Regions from separate parts of the Paenibacillus sp. KACC 21273 genome, predicted to be linked through region 1. Evidence: riboswitches for the same ligand, from Rfam matches in the RefSeq annotation. Region 1 holds a riboswitch; each other region holds the start of a gene.

The links. A riboswitch is a leader RNA that binds a small molecule or an ion and turns the genes downstream of it on or off. The one in region 1 is predicted to bind S-adenosylmethionine.
Region 2: linked by a shared signal. The riboswitch ahead of PQ460_RS07270 (2-hydroxyacid dehydrogenase) and the one ahead of PQ460_RS04945 (methionine ABC transporter ATP-binding protein) in region 1 are both predicted to bind S-adenosylmethionine.
Region 3: linked by a shared signal. The riboswitch ahead of metA (homoserine O-acetyltransferase MetA) and the one ahead of PQ460_RS04945 (methionine ABC transporter ATP-binding protein) in region 1 are both predicted to bind S-adenosylmethionine.

Annotation. Positions count from the first base shown of each region.
Region 1 covers NZ_CP117876.1:1,059,758-1,065,750, forward strand. Annotated here, with positions in the region: gene PQ460_RS04935 (thioredoxin family protein) at 1-303, shown strand, start outside; gene PQ460_RS04940 (COX15/CtaA family protein) at 525-1,490, shown strand; SAM riboswitch class I at 1,670-1,818, shown strand; gene PQ460_RS04945 (methionine ABC transporter ATP-binding protein) at 2,002-3,018, shown strand; gene PQ460_RS04950 (methionine ABC transporter permease) at 3,018-3,686, shown strand; gene PQ460_RS04955 (MetQ/NlpA family ABC transporter substrate-binding protein) at 3,820-4,653, shown strand; gene PQ460_RS04960 (hypothetical protein) at 4,782-5,288, opposite strand; gene ybaK (Cys-tRNA(Pro) deacylase) at 5,443-5,919, opposite strand.
Region 2 covers NZ_CP117876.1:1,576,298-1,582,290, forward strand. Annotated here, with positions in the region: gene PQ460_RS07260 (LacI family DNA-binding transcriptional regulator) at 59-1,036, shown strand; gene PQ460_RS07265 (molybdopterin oxidoreductase family protein) at 1,063-3,114, opposite strand; SAM riboswitch class I at 3,340-3,431, shown strand; gene PQ460_RS07270 (2-hydroxyacid dehydrogenase) at 3,676-4,704, shown strand; gene PQ460_RS07275 (FGGY-family carbohydrate kinase) at 4,676-5,993, shown strand, end outside.
Region 3 covers NZ_CP117876.1:3,871,092-3,877,084, forward strand. Annotated here, with positions in the region: gene PQ460_RS16975 (trans-sulfuration enzyme family protein) at 1-179, opposite strand, end outside; gene PQ460_RS16980 (aminotransferase class I/II-fold pyridoxal phosphate-dependent enzyme) at 186-1,376, opposite strand; gene metA (homoserine O-acetyltransferase MetA) at 1,424-2,365, opposite strand; SAM riboswitch class I at 2,503-2,636, opposite strand; gene corA (magnesium/cobalt transporter CorA) at 3,102-4,037, shown strand; gene PQ460_RS16995 (HAD-IA family hydrolase) at 4,274-5,993, opposite strand, start outside.

The sequences.
Region 1 (5,993 bases):
TTAACTGTCGCTGTGTTCAAAGCAGATTGGTGTGGAGATTGCCGATATATTGATCCATTTATGCCTGAAGTAGAAAGTCAGTATGCAGATCGTCTAACGCTTGTAGAGGTAGATGTAGAAGCAACAGGCGATGTGAGTCAAGAACAGAACATCTTGGGTATCCCTAGCTTTGTAGCTTATGCGAACGGCAAAGAATTAGTACGTTTCGTCAACAAAGCGCGCAAATCTCGCGAAGAAATCGAGCAGTTTTTGGATCGCGCTGTTGCTGTCTATGAGACATTAGCTACATCAACAGCGGAATAAAAAGAATGTATAAATAAATGCTTACTAACCACCTTTTTTATAAAGGGTGGTTTTTTTACTATGTGAAATATCATTTGTTTGTCGACACGGTTCTGCCATAATACAAGGATTGATCATTTTTTGTCACAATCCAGTGGTTCCGTCTATTTTGCAATCAGGTATACTAAAGTAGAACATAAACATTGTGTAACTATCATATAAAATAGCGGGTGATTCTCTAAATGGCAAGAAAGTTCAGAATAACAACTACACATCTAAAATGGTTGAGCTTTGTCACCTGTGTTGTTATGTTTTTAGCAACCATGGGAGGACTTGTAGTAACCAAATCAGGTTCAGGACTCGGTTGCGGAAATGAATGGCCGTTATGTCATGGCCAATTTGTACCTGCGTATACGATTTCTTCATTGATTGAGTATTCGCATCGAGCTATTAGTGCTCTGGCAGGCTTAACAGCATTATTTTCTTTTATCGGATTTATCTTTTTTAATAAGCATCGTGAGCTTAAAGTATATGCATCGTTAACATTGCTATTTGTTTTGGTACAAGCCGTTATGGGTGCATTAGCAGTTGTATTTTCACAATCTGCTCCAATCATGGCACTACATTTCGGATTTGCAATGATCGCTTTTGCTAGTTCGTCGATGATGGCGCTTGGTGCAAGGCGGATGGATCAGCAAAAAGGTGATTTGCCAATTCCAGATGAACCACCGGTGAGTAAAGGAATGCGTAATCTAACATGGTTCGCAACTATCTACACATACATGGTGGTATATACAGGAGCCTTTGTCACACATACCGATTCTAGAGGTGGGTGTTCTGGCGTATTACTATGTAATGGTTCTATCTTACCTGAATTATCCGGTGGGGTAGCGGTAGCATTTTTCCATCGCGTAGCCGCTTATAGTCTGTTAATCGTTATTGCAGTGCTAGCACATTATGCCTACCGTCGTCATCCGTATAATCCAGGTATTCGTAAGCTTGGAGTGACTGCGATCGTATTTATCATCATGCAGATTCTAAGTGGTATGTTGAATATTGTAACAATGAAAATACCAGAGTGGTATTTCTTCTCCAGTATGTTGCATACGTTGTTGATTCAGATTTTGTTCGGTGTGTTATGTTATATGAGTGTGCGTGTATGGCAATTAAGTCGTGGTACACGTGGCAAATTAGGGCAAAATGTATAACCGTATGATCTATTTAGACAGCAATAAAAAGTGAATATACATCCAATAGATTACGTCAGATGAACAATTGATGAAAAATTTCTAATTTCCTTAGGAAATATTCATTTTTGCTTTGACAAAGAGTGTGAAGTTCACTATACTGAGAAAAGATTTTCATTTTCATTCGAATTTTTCATATTTTCTTATCGAGAGTGGTGGAGGGACTGGCCCGATGAAACCCGGCAACCGATTTTGGAATAGCTATTACGTAGTTTTCCAAAATGTCATGGTGCTAATTCCTTCAAAATGGCGTGTGCAATTGGTACATGGCGATTTTGGCAGATGAGAAGGAAGTATCTCTAATAATAGAGAACCCTTTTCTGCGAAAGGGTTCTTTTTTTGTATAAAGAAGAGAGAAGTGAATACCGACATATATGATAGCGAGAATATATCCGACTTATTCGATGGTTTATATATGATTAATGTAATATGAATGCAGGAATGAAGAAGTACAAGGAAGGAGCACCTATCTGTGATTGAATTAAAAAGTATTACTAAAACGTATGGTAAAGGGAAAAATCTAAGCCCTGCGTTAAGCGGTATAGATTTGAAAATAGACAAAGGCGAGATTTTCGGCGTTATCGGTCACTCCGGTGCAGGTAAAAGTACATTGATTCGATGTATTAATTTACTAGAACGTCCAACCTCTGGTGAAGTCTGGATCGATGGTGTGGAAATGACCAAGCTGAACAAAGCGCGCTTACAAGCAAGACGACGCAAAATAGGTATGATTTTTCAACACTTCAATCTATTATCTTCAGCGACAGTATATGAGAATATCGCTTTTCCTTTGCGCTTAGTCAAAACACCGGAACGCAACATCAAAGAAAAAGTGAAAGAATTGCTCGCTCTAGTTGGACTGGAACAACATGCCAATAAATATCCTGCTCAATTATCAGGTGGACAAAAGCAGCGTGTCGGTATTGCTCGGTCACTAGCTAGCGACCCTGATGTATTGCTTTGTGATGAAGCGACATCTGCTCTTGATCCTCAGACTACAAATTCGATTTTAAAATTGCTGGTCGATATCAATGAGCGCTTTAATTTAACAATCATCTTAATCACTCATGAAATGCATGTCATTCAGAGCATTTGTGATAAAGTAGCTGTTATTCATCGGGGCGGTATTGTAGAACAAGGGCCTGTAACAAATGTCTTTTTGAAGCCACAGCATGAAGTGACACGTGATTTTATTTTAAATGAGTCTAATAATGCTGAATTACTAATTACTTCGTGGACAGCACCAAATGTTCCTAATTCATTGACTGTCAAAGTGTCTTTCTTGGGAGATAAAACGTATGAATCGATCCTTTCGCAAACGGTACGTCAAACTGGAGTCGATTTTGCTATTTTGCAAGGAACGATTTCAACGTTAAAAAATGTACCTTATGGACAGTTGATTGTTCGCTTTGAAGGAACAGAAGGAGACATTAAGCGTACACTCGATGGATTGACCGCTGAAGGTCTCGATGTGGAGGTGATCAACTGATGGGTGAATTGGATTTCTCACAAATTGATTGGAATGAATTTGGTACAGCGACCTTAGATACACTCAAAATGGTAGGCGCTTCTGGATTATTTACATTAATTCTAGGATTGCCATTAGGCATTTTGTTATTTATTACAGGGCGTTCTACTGTAGCATGGGTGCGTTATTTCTATGCAGTCATCGCGTTTATCGTTAATATTTTGCGTTCGGTTCCATTTATTATACTGATTGTGGCGATCTTACCATTAACGCAAATTCTAGTAGGAACAACGATTGGTGTACTTGGAACGATCCCACCATTAGTTATTGCTGCCGCACCGTTTTTTGCTAGATTGGTCGAAACTGCACTTCGTGAAGTCGATCGTGGTGTGATTGAAGCAGCGAATGCGATGGGAGCTTCGTTGTGGCAGATTATAACGCGCGTACTTGTACGTGAAGCAATGCCAGGGCTATTAGCAGGGTTAACCGTTACTGTTGTTGCGCTAGTCTCTAATACAGCGATGGCAGGGATGATTGGTGCAGGAGGACTTGGAACACTTGCAATCAACTATGGTTATTATCGCTATGATACAGCGATTATGCTAGTGGCTGTAGTCATTATGGTTATTATTGTTCAAATTCTACAAATGCTTGGTGATCGTCTAGTGGTTCATTTTTCTAGAAGATAATCGGTAATACAAAAGAGATTGAACACAGAGTAGTTATTCTGCTGAATATTTATATGATAATAGATAATCACGAATATTCAGCATTTGTATCATATACGTATACCAATCCAAAACCAATAAAGGGGTAAAGAAGATGAAAAAATGGACTTTGATTTTGCTAAGTATTATGTTGGTTGCTATCGTATCTGCTTGCGGTAACAAAGCAGCAGACAACACAGCAGCAACAGGAACAACAGAAGGCGGAGCAGAAACCGTAACGTTGAAAGTAGGCGCAACAGCTGTACCTCACGCTGAAATCTTAAAACATATTCAACCTGCACTTGCTAAAGAAGGCGTAAATTTACAAGTTGTCGAATTTACAGATTATATTCAACCTAACGTTCAATTGAACGGCAAACAGTTAGATGCAAACTACTTCCAAACATTGCCTTACCTTGAAGAGCAAAACAAATCTCGTGGTATGACTTTAAAAGCTGTACAACCTGTACACATCGAGCCTTTCGGTGCATATTCTACAAAATATAAATCAATCGATGAGTTACCAGACGGTGCAAATATTGCGATTCCAAACGAAGTATCTAACGGAGCACGCGCTTTGATTTTGCTTGCTAACAATGGATTGATTGAATTGAAAGACAAAACAAATATTACTTCTTCTGTAAAAGATATTACAGCTAATCCTAAAAACTTTAAATTTACACCGATGGATGCAGCTTTTATCACTAGACAATTGGGTCAAGTAGATATGGGTATGATCAACATGAACTATGTATTAGAAGCTAAAATCGATCCTAAATCGGCATTGTTGACTGAAACAAGTAGCGCACCATATGCTAACTATTTAGTTACTCGTGAAGACAACCAAAATGATGCAGCTATCGAAAAATTGAAAAAAGCTTTAACATCTGATGATGTTAAAAAATTCATTGAAGATACGTACAATGGTGCTGTAATCCCAGCATTTTAATTAAAATATACAAATAAAAATAAGGTTATAGCTAAAGTTATGATTTGTGATCAAATACAAATGATAACGGGCTATAACCTTATTTTTTTATCTAGTATTTCGCTGATCGATGGATCGATCGTTACATCCTAATCATTTACAACACTTGCTTGTACTTTTAATTTTCCTGTAGATCCATCGGTAGTTACCGCAAAGATATTCCACAGCCCCCACGAAGCTTGTCTATATACATCATATAAAGGTAAATTCCATTGTTGTTGCTGACCAGGTGCTAAGCTAGATTTCATAAGATTTCTGGTATCATCAGGAAAGTTAATTTCGTAATCGATTGTTTGCTTGCCTGTATTTTTTAAGATCAATTTTATATCTACATGATTTTGATATGTAAAAGGAATATTAGCTTGACCTCCAGAGAGTATAAATGTCTGTTGTGGTAACCCTTTAACTTTTGAAGTAAAACGGGTCTGTTGATAGGTTACTAGGTTGTCTATCTGTGTGTGCGTTAGAGTAGAACGATTCACAGAATGGTGTAACACATGATGGCTAGTTGCGGTATCTGCAAATACAGAACTAGAAGTAGCTAACGATATAGATAAAACTAAAGGTACATATAATAACTTTTTGAGGCTTTTCATTATTAAAGTTTCCTTTCTGTTTAGCTAGACCATGTAATGATTATAACGTGTTATGTAAGCTCCTTTTTTGATATACACCGATGTTATTTGGCTTTATGATGCCATTAAAATAGGAGGATAAATGATCAAACATTATATAAAATATGCAAACTATTTACTGATGAACCAATGGAGTAAAATTCGCCTGAGTTACATCTACAAGATCCTGTGGAGCGAGTTCTACTTGCATCCCAATTTTGCCTGCGCTGACAATCATCGTTTCTAAGATCATAGCTTCTTCATCAATAAAAGTAGGATACAATTTCTTCATTCCGATAGGAGAACAGCCCCCTCGAATATAACCTGTCCATTTCTGCAATTCATTCACAGGTAGCATATCCAATTTTTTTTCACCTGCTGCTTTAGCTGCTTTTTTTAGATCTAATTCTGCTCCTACTGGAATCACAAAAATAAACAAGTTATGTTTGTTTTGCGTGACCAATGTTTTAAATACCATTTCAGGTGGTTTATTAATTTTGGCGGCAACTGCATTACCATGAATTTTGCCGTCTTTATTATCGTATTCAATAATCTCGTATGCAATATTTTCTTTGTCTAAAATACGCATTGCATTTGTTTTGCTAGTACTCATTGAATGTACCTCCTTATCCAAAAAAAGCGTAATACATCTATTATAAACTATCTTTTCGTCATTCGTAGTCCTAT
Region 2 (5,993 bases), 520 kb from region 1:
TTTGAGCTATGATAGAAGTAATTGTGTAAGATTTATGATGACAAGAAAGGAGTCACTTATGGTCAACATTAAGCAAATTGCCAAACAAGCAGGAGTTTCGGTGTCTACTGTATCTAGAGTACTCAATAATCATCCTTATGTTAGAGCAGATAAACGAGAACGGGTACAACAGGTGATCGAGCAAAATAGCTACACCCCTAATTCACAAGCTATTAATCTGATTCGTGGCAAAACCAAAACGGTTGGTTTGATTTTACCATTTAGTCATCATCCGTATTATCACGCCATTATTGCAGGTGTGATGGAAGAAGCTTATCAATATGGTTATCACGTATTGCTATGTCAGACTTCGTATAATCCAGATCAAGAACGAGAATATCTACATATGCTCAGTACAAGACAGGTAGATGGAGTTATTGCATGTTCACGCGTATTACCATGGGCAGAATTACAATCATACAGTGATTCAGGGCCGATCGTTGTCTGCGAATATACAGAAGAATCCAATCTATCGGCTGTATATACCGATCATTATGGAGCTTTTTGTAGCGGAATTCAGTATTTATTAGATCGTGGGTATACTCGTATCGGTTATTGTATTGGTCGCAAAACAAGTGCAAGCAGTCAGGAGCGATTTCGTGCATACCAAAATACACTCCATGCCGCAGGGCTTGAAGTGTATCAGGAGTGGATTTTTCCAGATTGTATCCATATGAGTGATGGTGAACAGATTGCCAAGCGGATTGCGACTATGGAGTCACCTCCGTCTGCGTTAATTGTAACAGGGGATGAAGCCGCCGCAGGTGTTATGTTAGGCGCACGTCAATATGGATTGCGTATTCCTGAGCAGTTAGCAATTATAGGGTATGATAACCAACCGATCTCTGCCGGATTACAACTCACTACGATCGATCAGAATTTACAAGAAATCGGCAGACAAGCGTTTTCTTTATTTTATGAACGTAGTCTTGATACTACTATCATGCCCGTCAAGCGACAGATTCCTTATACATTAATCGAACGCCATAGTGTGTGAAGTGAACGATTATTGGATAAAAGGAGTTAACTTGATTTTTTGATTACATCGACACGACCGGAGAAGAAGGTTGCACCGCCACCCATATCAGCCAAGCGATCTGACGTGAGTGCATTAACTAGATGGGTAGCTTGCTGATTGTCAGTGTCTGCCCATAGCCCCTGGCTGACGACAACGCCTGGCAATACATGTTCACCTACAGTAGCAAGCAGTTCACAAGACCCTCGTTCATTCCATACGGTTACCCAGTCGCCATCTTCAATACCAGCATTTTGTGCATCGATTGTATTCATAAACAGCTTCGGTGTTTTTTCAAGACCGATATGTTTGGCATTATTGGAAAAGGTTGAATTCAAAAAGTTATGATTCGGTCCCGGTACAAAAATATAAGGATGCGTTCCTTGTTCTCGAAGTGGTGTATAGGTTGGTAATGGCGGTAATCCATCACGCTCCATATCGGCTGAATATAGTTCAATTTTGCCACTTGGTGTAGGCAGACGATCCGGGAAAATATATTGTCGATCTGCTTTGACATATTGATGCTGAACTAATGAATCATACGTAATATTTTTCAGTGCCGGATTAGCAGGATGATCCAGCGCTTGCCGAATTAACTGTTCATCACTATCTTGTAATGCTTGATCTTCATAGCCCATTGCCTTAGCAAGCAAACGAAATACTTCGGTATTGGATTTGCTTTCACCATATGGAGCAACAACTGGTTGTTGAATCTGCATATAATGATGCCAGTACGAAGCATAGAAATCGGTATTTTCAAAAGCAGATGTTGCTGGCAAAACGATATCTGCATATTTAGCTGTTTCAGTTAAAAAGAGATCGTGCACAACAGTAAACAAATCGTCTCGTGCTAATCCTTGTCTGACAAGCGTAGCTTCTGGAGTCACAACTGCTGGATTAGAATTGTACACATATAGCGATTGCACAGGTTCAGACTCCTCTAATAATACCCGTCCCAATTGATTCATATTAAAAGAACGAGTGTTGCGATTAGCCAATAAGTCTGGACGTTGTAACGCATTTTCATTAAATGTTAGCTGGAACGTATTAGACTTAATAGCACCGCCACCGCGTACTAACCATTGTCCTGTGATAGCAGGTAGGCAAGCAATCGTACGTACATTCATACCGCCGTTATCATGATGTTGTAGACCATTTCCGATACGAATCAGAGCAGGGCTAGCATTGCCATACATACGAGCTAATTGATATAGATCATCGACAGGTACGCCTGTAATTGTGGATACAGTGGCAGGGTCGTATTGCTTTACATGCTCACGCAATTGTTCGTGCCCTACTGTATATTGCTTCATAAAATCCTCATTCACTTTATCTTCAGCAAATAAAATATGCATCATCCCTAAAGCGAGTGCGCTATCTGTTCCTGGCAAAATCGGAATAAACCAATCTGCAGATCGTCCAGTTTGATTTTTATGCACATCGATCACAATAACTTTAGCGCCTTTTTTGCGAGCTTGCTGCGCTAAAGTCACTTGATGCATATTAGTGCTAACTGCATTAATACCCCAGAAAATAAATAACTGTGTATCTACCGTATCTTCAGGATCGGTACCAATACTGCCACCCATTGTATATTTATAACCTGCTGAACCAGCGGCTGTGCAAATGGTACGCTCTAAAAGACTCGCCCCCATCCGGTGGAAAAAGCGGCGATCCATCCCTTCTGCGGATAGATTGCCCATATTGCCATAGAAGCTATACGGGAGAATACTTTCAGGGCCAGAAGTGGATATTAATGTTTTCCATTTGGAAGTAATTGTAGTAATCGCTTCTTCCCATGAAATAGGTTCAAAAAGACCTTCTCCTTTTGCTCCAATCCGCTTGAGTGGAGTAGTTAGACGCTTGGTATCATAGATACGTTCTGTCATATTACGAACTTTGTTACAGATGTTCCCTTTGGTAACAGGATGATTAGGATCTCCAGCAATTTTGATGATTTTACCTTTTTCTTTATGAACAAGCAGTCCGCACTGATCAGGACAATCGAGCGAGCAGACTGAAGGAAATACTCCATCTTGTTGATCAACATAACTAGACATACATCATGCTCCTTTCGTAATACCCATACCTTAATAATGGCAGAAATAGACTTTGAATACGTTATAAACTATCATAAATCAAATTTTAGATTTAATGTTGACTTTTTTACTAGGTTTAATTAGAATAAAGAAAATTATTTCGAATTCGACAAATTTAGATGTTTTATACCTTATCGTGTCTGATATCGATTTGCAAGTTTTTTTCGACAACTACATACATTAGATTTTCTATCCAGAGAGGTGGAGGGACTGGCCCTACGAAACCTCGGCAAAAACGTGCCAATTCCAGCAAGCTTGAATCGCTTGGGAGATAGGAAAGCAGGATGAATTATTGCATTATTTTATTCGTATGATTTGAATATTATAATGAATAGATAGCGAACCTCTTTCCTTGATGTGGGAAAGAGGTTTTTTGTATATTGTCGTTGACTCAGTTGATTATATTGTCAAATAATGACGTTATTAGTAGCAAACCAAGAACTCACTATATCAAGTCACTTTCTTACTTTAAAGCTTCACTTAAATAACACTGCACCTAAGTGTACCAAAGGAGATTGAATAATGAAAATATTAATTACCGCCCCTTATCATGAGCAAGGTCGTCAACAACTAGCAGATACGTTTGGAGAAGTCATTTACCGTTGCTGGAAAGATCATGGGCAAGCTTATCAAGAAGAGGAATTAATCTCTTTATTACAAGCAACCGGAGCAAACGCCATTATTGCAGAATTAGATCAAATTACTGAAAAGGTAATTAAAGCTGTACCTCAATTGCAATTTATCGGTGTCTGTCGAGGAACTCCTTCTAATGTAGATGTACCTGTGGCTACAGATCGTCGTATTCCTGTTTTCTATACGCCAGCACGTAATGCACAAGCTGTAGCTGAAATGGTAGTTGGTAGTCTAATTACCTTTTTACGCAGTATTATTTCATCCAGTCAATGGCTAGAAGCAGGAGAATGGCAAAGTGGTAGCTTAACTGCTTATCTCAAGTTTAAAGGTAATGAACTGGCTGGCAAAACAGTCGGTATGGTTGGTTTTGGAGCTGTAGCCCAGCGTACAGCAGGCATACTACGTAGCTTCCCTTGTGATATTCGTTATTACGATCCCTATGTAACCAGCCCTGACCCGCGTGATCAAAAAGTATCGTTAGCCGAGTTATTTGCTACAAGCGATATTGTATCGATTCATTTACCTGTAACCGAAGATACCAAAGGATTAATAGGTACAGAATTATTGCAATCAATGAAAAAAGACGCCATTTTTGTGAATACTGCCCGTTCTGTAGTGGTAGATCATCATGCACTGGTTGAACAATTACAACAAAATCAGATTCGTGGAGCGATTATCGATGTGTTTGATCAAGAACCGCCACTTCCTAAAGATTATGAACTGATTTCATTGCCAAATGTTTTAGCAATTCCACATTTAGCAGGTGCCACTTATGAAGTTGAAGATCATCATGTAGAAATTATGAATACAGCACTCATAGAGTGGTTTGAGTATCATAATACCGCAGTGAAAGTACTTTATAATAAAGCGATTTTGGAGGATATTAACGATGACACAACAAGCCTATCTAGTCTTTGATATCGGTACCGGTAATGCTCGCGTAGCTGTTGTCGATATCAATGGTAACGTATTGTCGATTGAGCGAGCTGATATTTTGTATCACAATGACAATCAGTATCCGGATGCACGCCATTTTATACCGGAAGTACTGTGGGAACAGATTGCAGGGCTTGCTAAAGTAGCACTATCTAACGTTCCTGATATTCAGATTATCGCTGTCACTTCAACGAGTCAGCGTCAAGGTATCGTACTGATTGATGAAGCAGGTGAATCTTATCTAGGATTACCGAATATTGATAATCGGGGACGAGAGTGGGAAGAACACTATAGCGACCAAACTTCTATTTATCCGATCACAGGCAGAACACCGTCTGCTTTATTTTCAGCAATGAAATTAGTCGGATTACGGGAGCGTCATTCTCAGCAGTATCAACGATTGAATCGTTTTACCAGTATTAGCGATTGGGTAACGTATGCGCTTAGTGGTGTGTTAAGTTACGAGCCGTCTCAAGCATGTGAGACTCTTCTCTATAATGTAGAGCATAGTGATTGGTCTACAGAAATGTGTCACACCTTTGGCATTGCACCAATAGTGTTGCCTTCATTAATACCTTCAGGTAGCGTGCTAGGGACATTAACATCGGGTACAGCAGCAGAATTGAACTTGCCTGTAGATACACCTGTTATCGTAGGTGGCGGGGATACGCAGTTGGCTATCCATAGTACAAGTGCAGGAGCAGAAGATATTGTTATTGTATCCGGTACAACTACACCTATCGCTAAGATTACAGATACATTTACAACAGATAAATCAGCAAAAGCATGGATTAATGCGTATACAACACCACATCAATTTTTGATCGAAACGAATCCAGGTATCACCGGTCTGAACTATCAGAAATTGCAATCTATTTTCTATCCCAATGAAGGATACGCCATGATGGAGCAAGAGATGAATGAACTGGAAGAAAGTCAATGTGTAGCAGCATTAGGTTCTTATTTATCTTCTGCCAAAAATGCGCGGGTACGTGGCGGATTTCTATTCGATGCTCCGCTGTCAGATCAATTAAGCCGGGCTCATTTTGTCAGATCAGCATTACACGAGATTGCTTTTTCTATCAAAGTGAATTTCGATCAATTGGCACAGGTGGTCTTGCTGGATCGTCCGTATATTTGGGCATGTGGAGGAGGACTACAGAGCCGTACACTTATTCAAAGTATTGCTGATCTATTAGGTAAAGAAATCCGTATCCGCACAGGATTTGAACATGCTTCGATTGTAGGAGCAGCTTATATCTGTAATGAAG
Region 3 (5,993 bases), 2.5 Mb from region 1:
GGATTGCCTGAACGACTATAATCATGAAGTGGTGGATTCGAGATATCTTCTTGATGAAAAGTAGACGCTTGATAGATCGGCACACTGGATGCACCTGTTGTTTTGTCGATTTCAGCACCAAAGTGAATCAGTTTGGTATCTATTTTGCGTGAAGCTTGACGATCTGAAGAATAAGTCATTATCGATCACGCTCCTTCTACTTCAAGGCGTGCTACTTCCAGCGCTTGATCAAGATCAGCGATCAGATCATCAATATGCTCAATCCCTACAGAAAAGCGCAATAGACGATCATCCACACCAATCGCTTCACGAATTTCAGTTGGAATATCTGCATGTGTCTGTACCGTTGGGTACGTCATTAACGATTCAACGCCACCTAGACTTTCAGCAAAAGCAATCAATTGAATACTACGCAAAATCGGTTCAATATAACGCGCATCTTTCACTTTAAACGAAAAGATACCTGTATTTCCGCTAGATTGGCGATTTTGGACATCATATCCCGGATGATCCGGTAGTGCAGGATAGAACACTTCTGCAATCTGCGGATGATCTACTAAATGCTTCGCCATTGCTGTAGCATTATATTCATGACGCTCCATCCGCAATGCCAATGTTTTCATTCCACGCATTAATTGATACGAATCGGTTGGGGACAATACGGCTCCGATAGAATTGTGCAGAAAAGCCATTTCAGCGGATAATTCTTCCCCTTTGGTCATAATCAATCCTGCTAACACATCATTATGTCCACCTAGATATTTGGTAGCACTGTGAATCACAATATCTGCTCCCAGTTCGATCGGACGCTGGAAAAAAGGAGTCAACAGCGTATTATCAACAATCGTCAGCAACTGATGGCTTTTTGCCCAAGTAGCTACAGCTTTGATATCGGTAACCATCATTAACGGATTAGTTGGCGTCTCGATAAATACAGCTTTGGTATTTGGTTGAACTATTTTTTCTAACGCTTCTAGATCATTGGTATCTACATAAGAAGCAGTTACTCCAAATTTGGATAAAATACGCTCCAACAGACGGTATGTGCCACCATACAGATCAAGCGATACGATCAGATGATCTCCCTGACCGAAAAGCGCAAAAATGGTCTGTAAAGCAGCCATACCGGAACTACAGGCAAATCCTGCATCTGCTGATTCTAATGCTGCCGCCGCTTGTTCTAGTACAGCGCGAGTTGGATTGGTTGTACGAATATAATCAAAGCCTGTACTTTTACCAAGAGCGGGATGACGGAAGGCAGTTGATTGATAAATCGGAAAATTAACTGCCCCTGTTACCGGTTCATTAATCGAACCGATCTGTGCCAATTTGCTTTCAATGTTAAGAGTTCGTTCGCTTGAATGATGATCCGTCATACTATAATTCCTCCTCTGAAATAACAATCGATTGGGTTGATCTCAAATTAGATACAGTAATTACCTGCTTCAGCTTTGGCACTTTCCAAATCATATGGTGTTTCTTGGTATACATAATAGTTTAGCCAGTTGGAAAATAATAAGTTGGCATGAGCACGCCATGTAGAAGGTGGTGTGCGCGATGGATCATTATTAGGAAAATAATTTTTGGGCGGTGCGACATCCATTCCTTTAGCGATATCACGTTCATATTCCCATTTCAGTGACAATGGATCATATTCAGAATGCCCTGTTACAAAAATCTGACTGCCATCTTTGGTAGCGGCTAGATATACTCCTGCTTCTTCCGATTCTGATAAAATTTCCAGTTCAGGAATCTTGGCAATATCTTCATGACGTACTTCGGTATGACGGGAATGAGGCGCAAAGTACAACTCATCAAATCCTCGTAACAATTTTACATTTTCTTTATTTAATGTATGTGGGAATACACCAAAACACTTTTCAGGCAAATCGACTTTGGGAACACCGAAATGATGGTAAAGCCCTGCTTGTGAAGCCCAACAGATATGCATGGTTGAAGTGACATTCTTTTTACTCCAATCAAAAATCCCTTGAATCTCTTCCCAATAGTTCACATCTTCAAAGTCCATTGTTTCTACAGGAGCGCCTGTCACAACCAGACCATCAAAGCGCAGATGTTTGACTTCTTCAAATGTTTTATAAAATAAGTTCAAATATTCAGTCGATGTATTTTTGGAAGTATGGGATTGTGCATGTAGCAAATAGATATCAATTTGAAGCGGGCTATTTCCGAGTAAGCGTAGTAACTGCGTTTCGGTTGTTTCTTTAGTAGGCATCAAGTTCAATATAGCAATTCGCAATGGACGAATATCCTGTTGAAATGCTTGGCTATCATCCATTACGAAAATATTTTCTCCAGTTAATACTTCTTTGGCAGGTAAGCTATCCGGAATCTTAATTGGCATGTTCGTTCACTCCTTGGATGTGTGTATTTCTTATCATTTCAGGAGAAAGGTTCATTATAAGTATATACAAAAATGACCTTTCTCCTGATACTTGAGAAAGGTCATTTGCGATATGTTCGCGTATATAATAGACGCCTCTCTCATCTGTCAGCAGATATTAAGTCTAGAATGATACATCAACTTATATCTCTGCAAGAATTAGCACCGTGCGGTTATACCGCCGGTTGCCGGGTTTCATCGGGCTAGTCCCTCCACCTGCTCTTGATAAGATTTGCTTATTCAATTTAAAATAACATGTTTTGATACTTTTCTTATACCATAATTTATACTATTCTACGGTCTGCCGTCAAGTGCTGTGAAAAATGTATTAGATTGAACCGATAAATAAGTTGTTGGTAACTATATTGGTTGATTTCAAAAGAGGTTTCTTATTTAAGCTTGAAAGGCTTCCACGACCACGGTATACTTAACAAGTATTTGACGTTTTTTCATAGTTTTCATAAATATCTAAATCACAAAGAGGTGAATTTCAAAATGGAAGGCGACCCGAGGCCCAGTTGGCAGCAGGACGGATGGACAAATTGCAGGAAACAAACGACAACCATAGGGCACTGGAGTAACGCGCCATTATTGAAAAATCTTCTCCGTTTTTCATAAATTATAGCGAAGCTTTGTAAACAAGTGTGCGGTTGCCGCTTCTTTCCCTGCTCATTTCATAATAAAGGAGTAGAACACAATGAAAGTTCGGCACGTCAATGCTGGAGCATTTACTCCAGTAGAAAATATTACCGACACACTGGTAGCACCTGAAGAAGGATTTTATTGGATCGACGCAGATTTGGAAGATTTGATCGAATTACAACCACTTTTTATGCTTCATGATCTGGCTGTAGAAGATTGTTTGAGTGAGGAAGAACAGCGTCCTAAGATCGAAATTTATGAAAGTCATTATTTTATTGTAGTCAACAGTATTCGTTTTGATAACGAAGAGATTTTTTTGCGCGCCTTGAATATTTTTCTAGGACGGCATTATATTATTACAGTGACCAAGCAGAAAATTAATGAATTGCGTGTTCTCAAACCGATTTTATGGGAAGAAGAAGTGAGTCGCGCTGATAAATTCATGTATTTGTTAATTGACCTTGTCGTTGATAATTACTTCGCTGTCGGTGACCGGATCGAAGATCAGATCGAACTACTGGAAGAAAATATATTGATGCATACCAAAAAATCGCATTTGAACGAAATTATCGGTTTGCGTGGCGAAATTTTGTGGCTCAAACGTGTATTGGGACCTCAGCGTGAAGTCATCAATACATTGAATAAAAAAGACCTCCGTTTGATCGATGATCAATTGCAAAAATATTTCAGTGACGTGTACGAGAATGCGGTAAAAGTATCTGAGATGTTTGATACATTCCGCGATCTGATGGGTAACTTACGAGAAGCTTATCAGTCCAGTATCTCTAATCGTGCGAATGAAATCATGCGTGTATTTACAGCGATCACAACGATATTTATGCCGTTGACTGTAATTACAGGTATTTATGGAATGAACTTTGAAGATATGCCTGAATTGCATTGGCGTTTCGGTTATCCACTGGTAATCGGGATTATGATTACGCTAGGTTTGACTATGTTTTTCACTTTCCGCAAAAAAGATTGGATCTGAAAAGATTAAAGCTGCCCTTATTCATCGTCAATTGATGAACAAGGACAGCTTTTTTGATTTCACTTGGTCGCGCTTATACTGCCAAGCGCTGATGGTAAGATATTTTGCTAAGCAAAAATCACTTTCTTATTTTACGGGTCGCGCTTGTGGTGCCAAGCGCTTAATGTAAGATATTTTGCTGATGCAAAAATCATTTTTTTATTTCACTGGTCGCGCTTATGGTGCCAAGCGCTTAATCAAGGAAGTTGCATCCAGCGGATCATGGTTTCTAGGTTTAGTCCATCTAAGCCGGGTACTGTAAAGTGTGCACTATCGATTCGGGTTAGTGAACTTACAGCGATCGTTTTCATCCCGATTTGACGGGCAGATTGGATCGATTCGGTAGAATCTTCAATAACCATCGTGTGATAAGGATGAATATTGACTGCGTTAGCTGCTTTGATAAATATTTCAGGATCAGGCTTACTGAACTCTACATCATCTGATGTAATGATGCGGTTGAAATATTGTCGTACTCCCAATTTTTCTACCACTTCTTCTGCATCACTACGGTGAGATGCCAAAACAACAGCGATATTATGATCGGCAAAATGTTGTAGTAAATCTTCTACACCTGGCAACAATTCTGCGGATTCAATCGTTTCTGATTCTTCATCAATAACCGGAATAACTACACCTTCCAAGCCGAATACTATTGCACACAGATCACGATTGTTTGCTTCAAGTGGCTGTGTCATTGCAACTACATATTCTTGTCCATAATGTTCTATCGTTAACGGTTCTCCGCGAACAAGACTGTATGTTGTTTTGTTGCCTTCTACATTTACATTGACAAGGCGATCTTGAAATTGTACCCGGAACGAGTACTCTGTCCAGCTTGGCGGTAATTTCGGTTCAAAGTGTAATCGACCGTCATATTGACGCATACCTGCAAATCCACCAATAATCGTTAACCAGCTACCTGCCATTGATGCAGCATGGATACCGTCTTTGACATTACCATGAATATCATCCAGATCCATACGTGCCGATTCGATAAAGAAGTTATACGCATGATCCATATTACCAAGCTCTGCTGCAATAATCGCATGAATCGCTGCTGACAACGAAGAATCATGTGTTGTTAATGGCTCATAATAGGCATAGTTTTTGACTTTTTCTAGCTTGGTAAATTTCTCACCTAGCAAATAAAATGCCAGAATCAGATCCGCTTGCTTGATCACTTGCTGACGATAAATGACCAATGGATGGTAATGCAGCAGTAATGGATAATTTTCAGCCGGCGTATTGTCAAAATCCCATACGCCTTTATCCAGAAACGAATCATCCTGACCGATCAATCCATTTTGGCGATGAATATAGATTTCATCCGCAGCACGTGCCCAATCTGCAATTTCTTCTTCGGTTAGTCCCATAACACTGTGCATCGCTAGATAAGAATCTGGAGTTAATTCTTCCCACTGTGTTAATTCATGTACAGTAAATTCTAATGCATCTTTGACCATAATATTAGTATACGTATTGTTGTTTACAATCGCTGTATATTCATCAGGGCCAGTCACTCCATTAATACAGAATCCTTTACCTGTAATCCAATTCCCTACAGATAAGAAGAATCTTGAAATCTCGATTAACATCTCCAGACCTTTACTCTGCAAAAAGTCTTGATCGCCTGTTGCTTCTACGTATTGAATAATCGCATGAGCTACATCGGCATTGATATGAAATTGAGCCGTTCCTCCTGGATAATAAGCAGAGGCTTCTTCTCCGTTGATCGTACGCCATGGGAATAGAGCACCTTCTGCTGCCATTTCTACTGCACGCTCTCTTGCTTTGGGCAGTGTGTAATAACGATACTCTAACAGACGCAAGGCTAACTCGGGCTTGGTATACAAGAAGAATGGCAACATATATGTCTCTGTATCCCAGAAATAATGTCCTTCATACCCTTCGCCT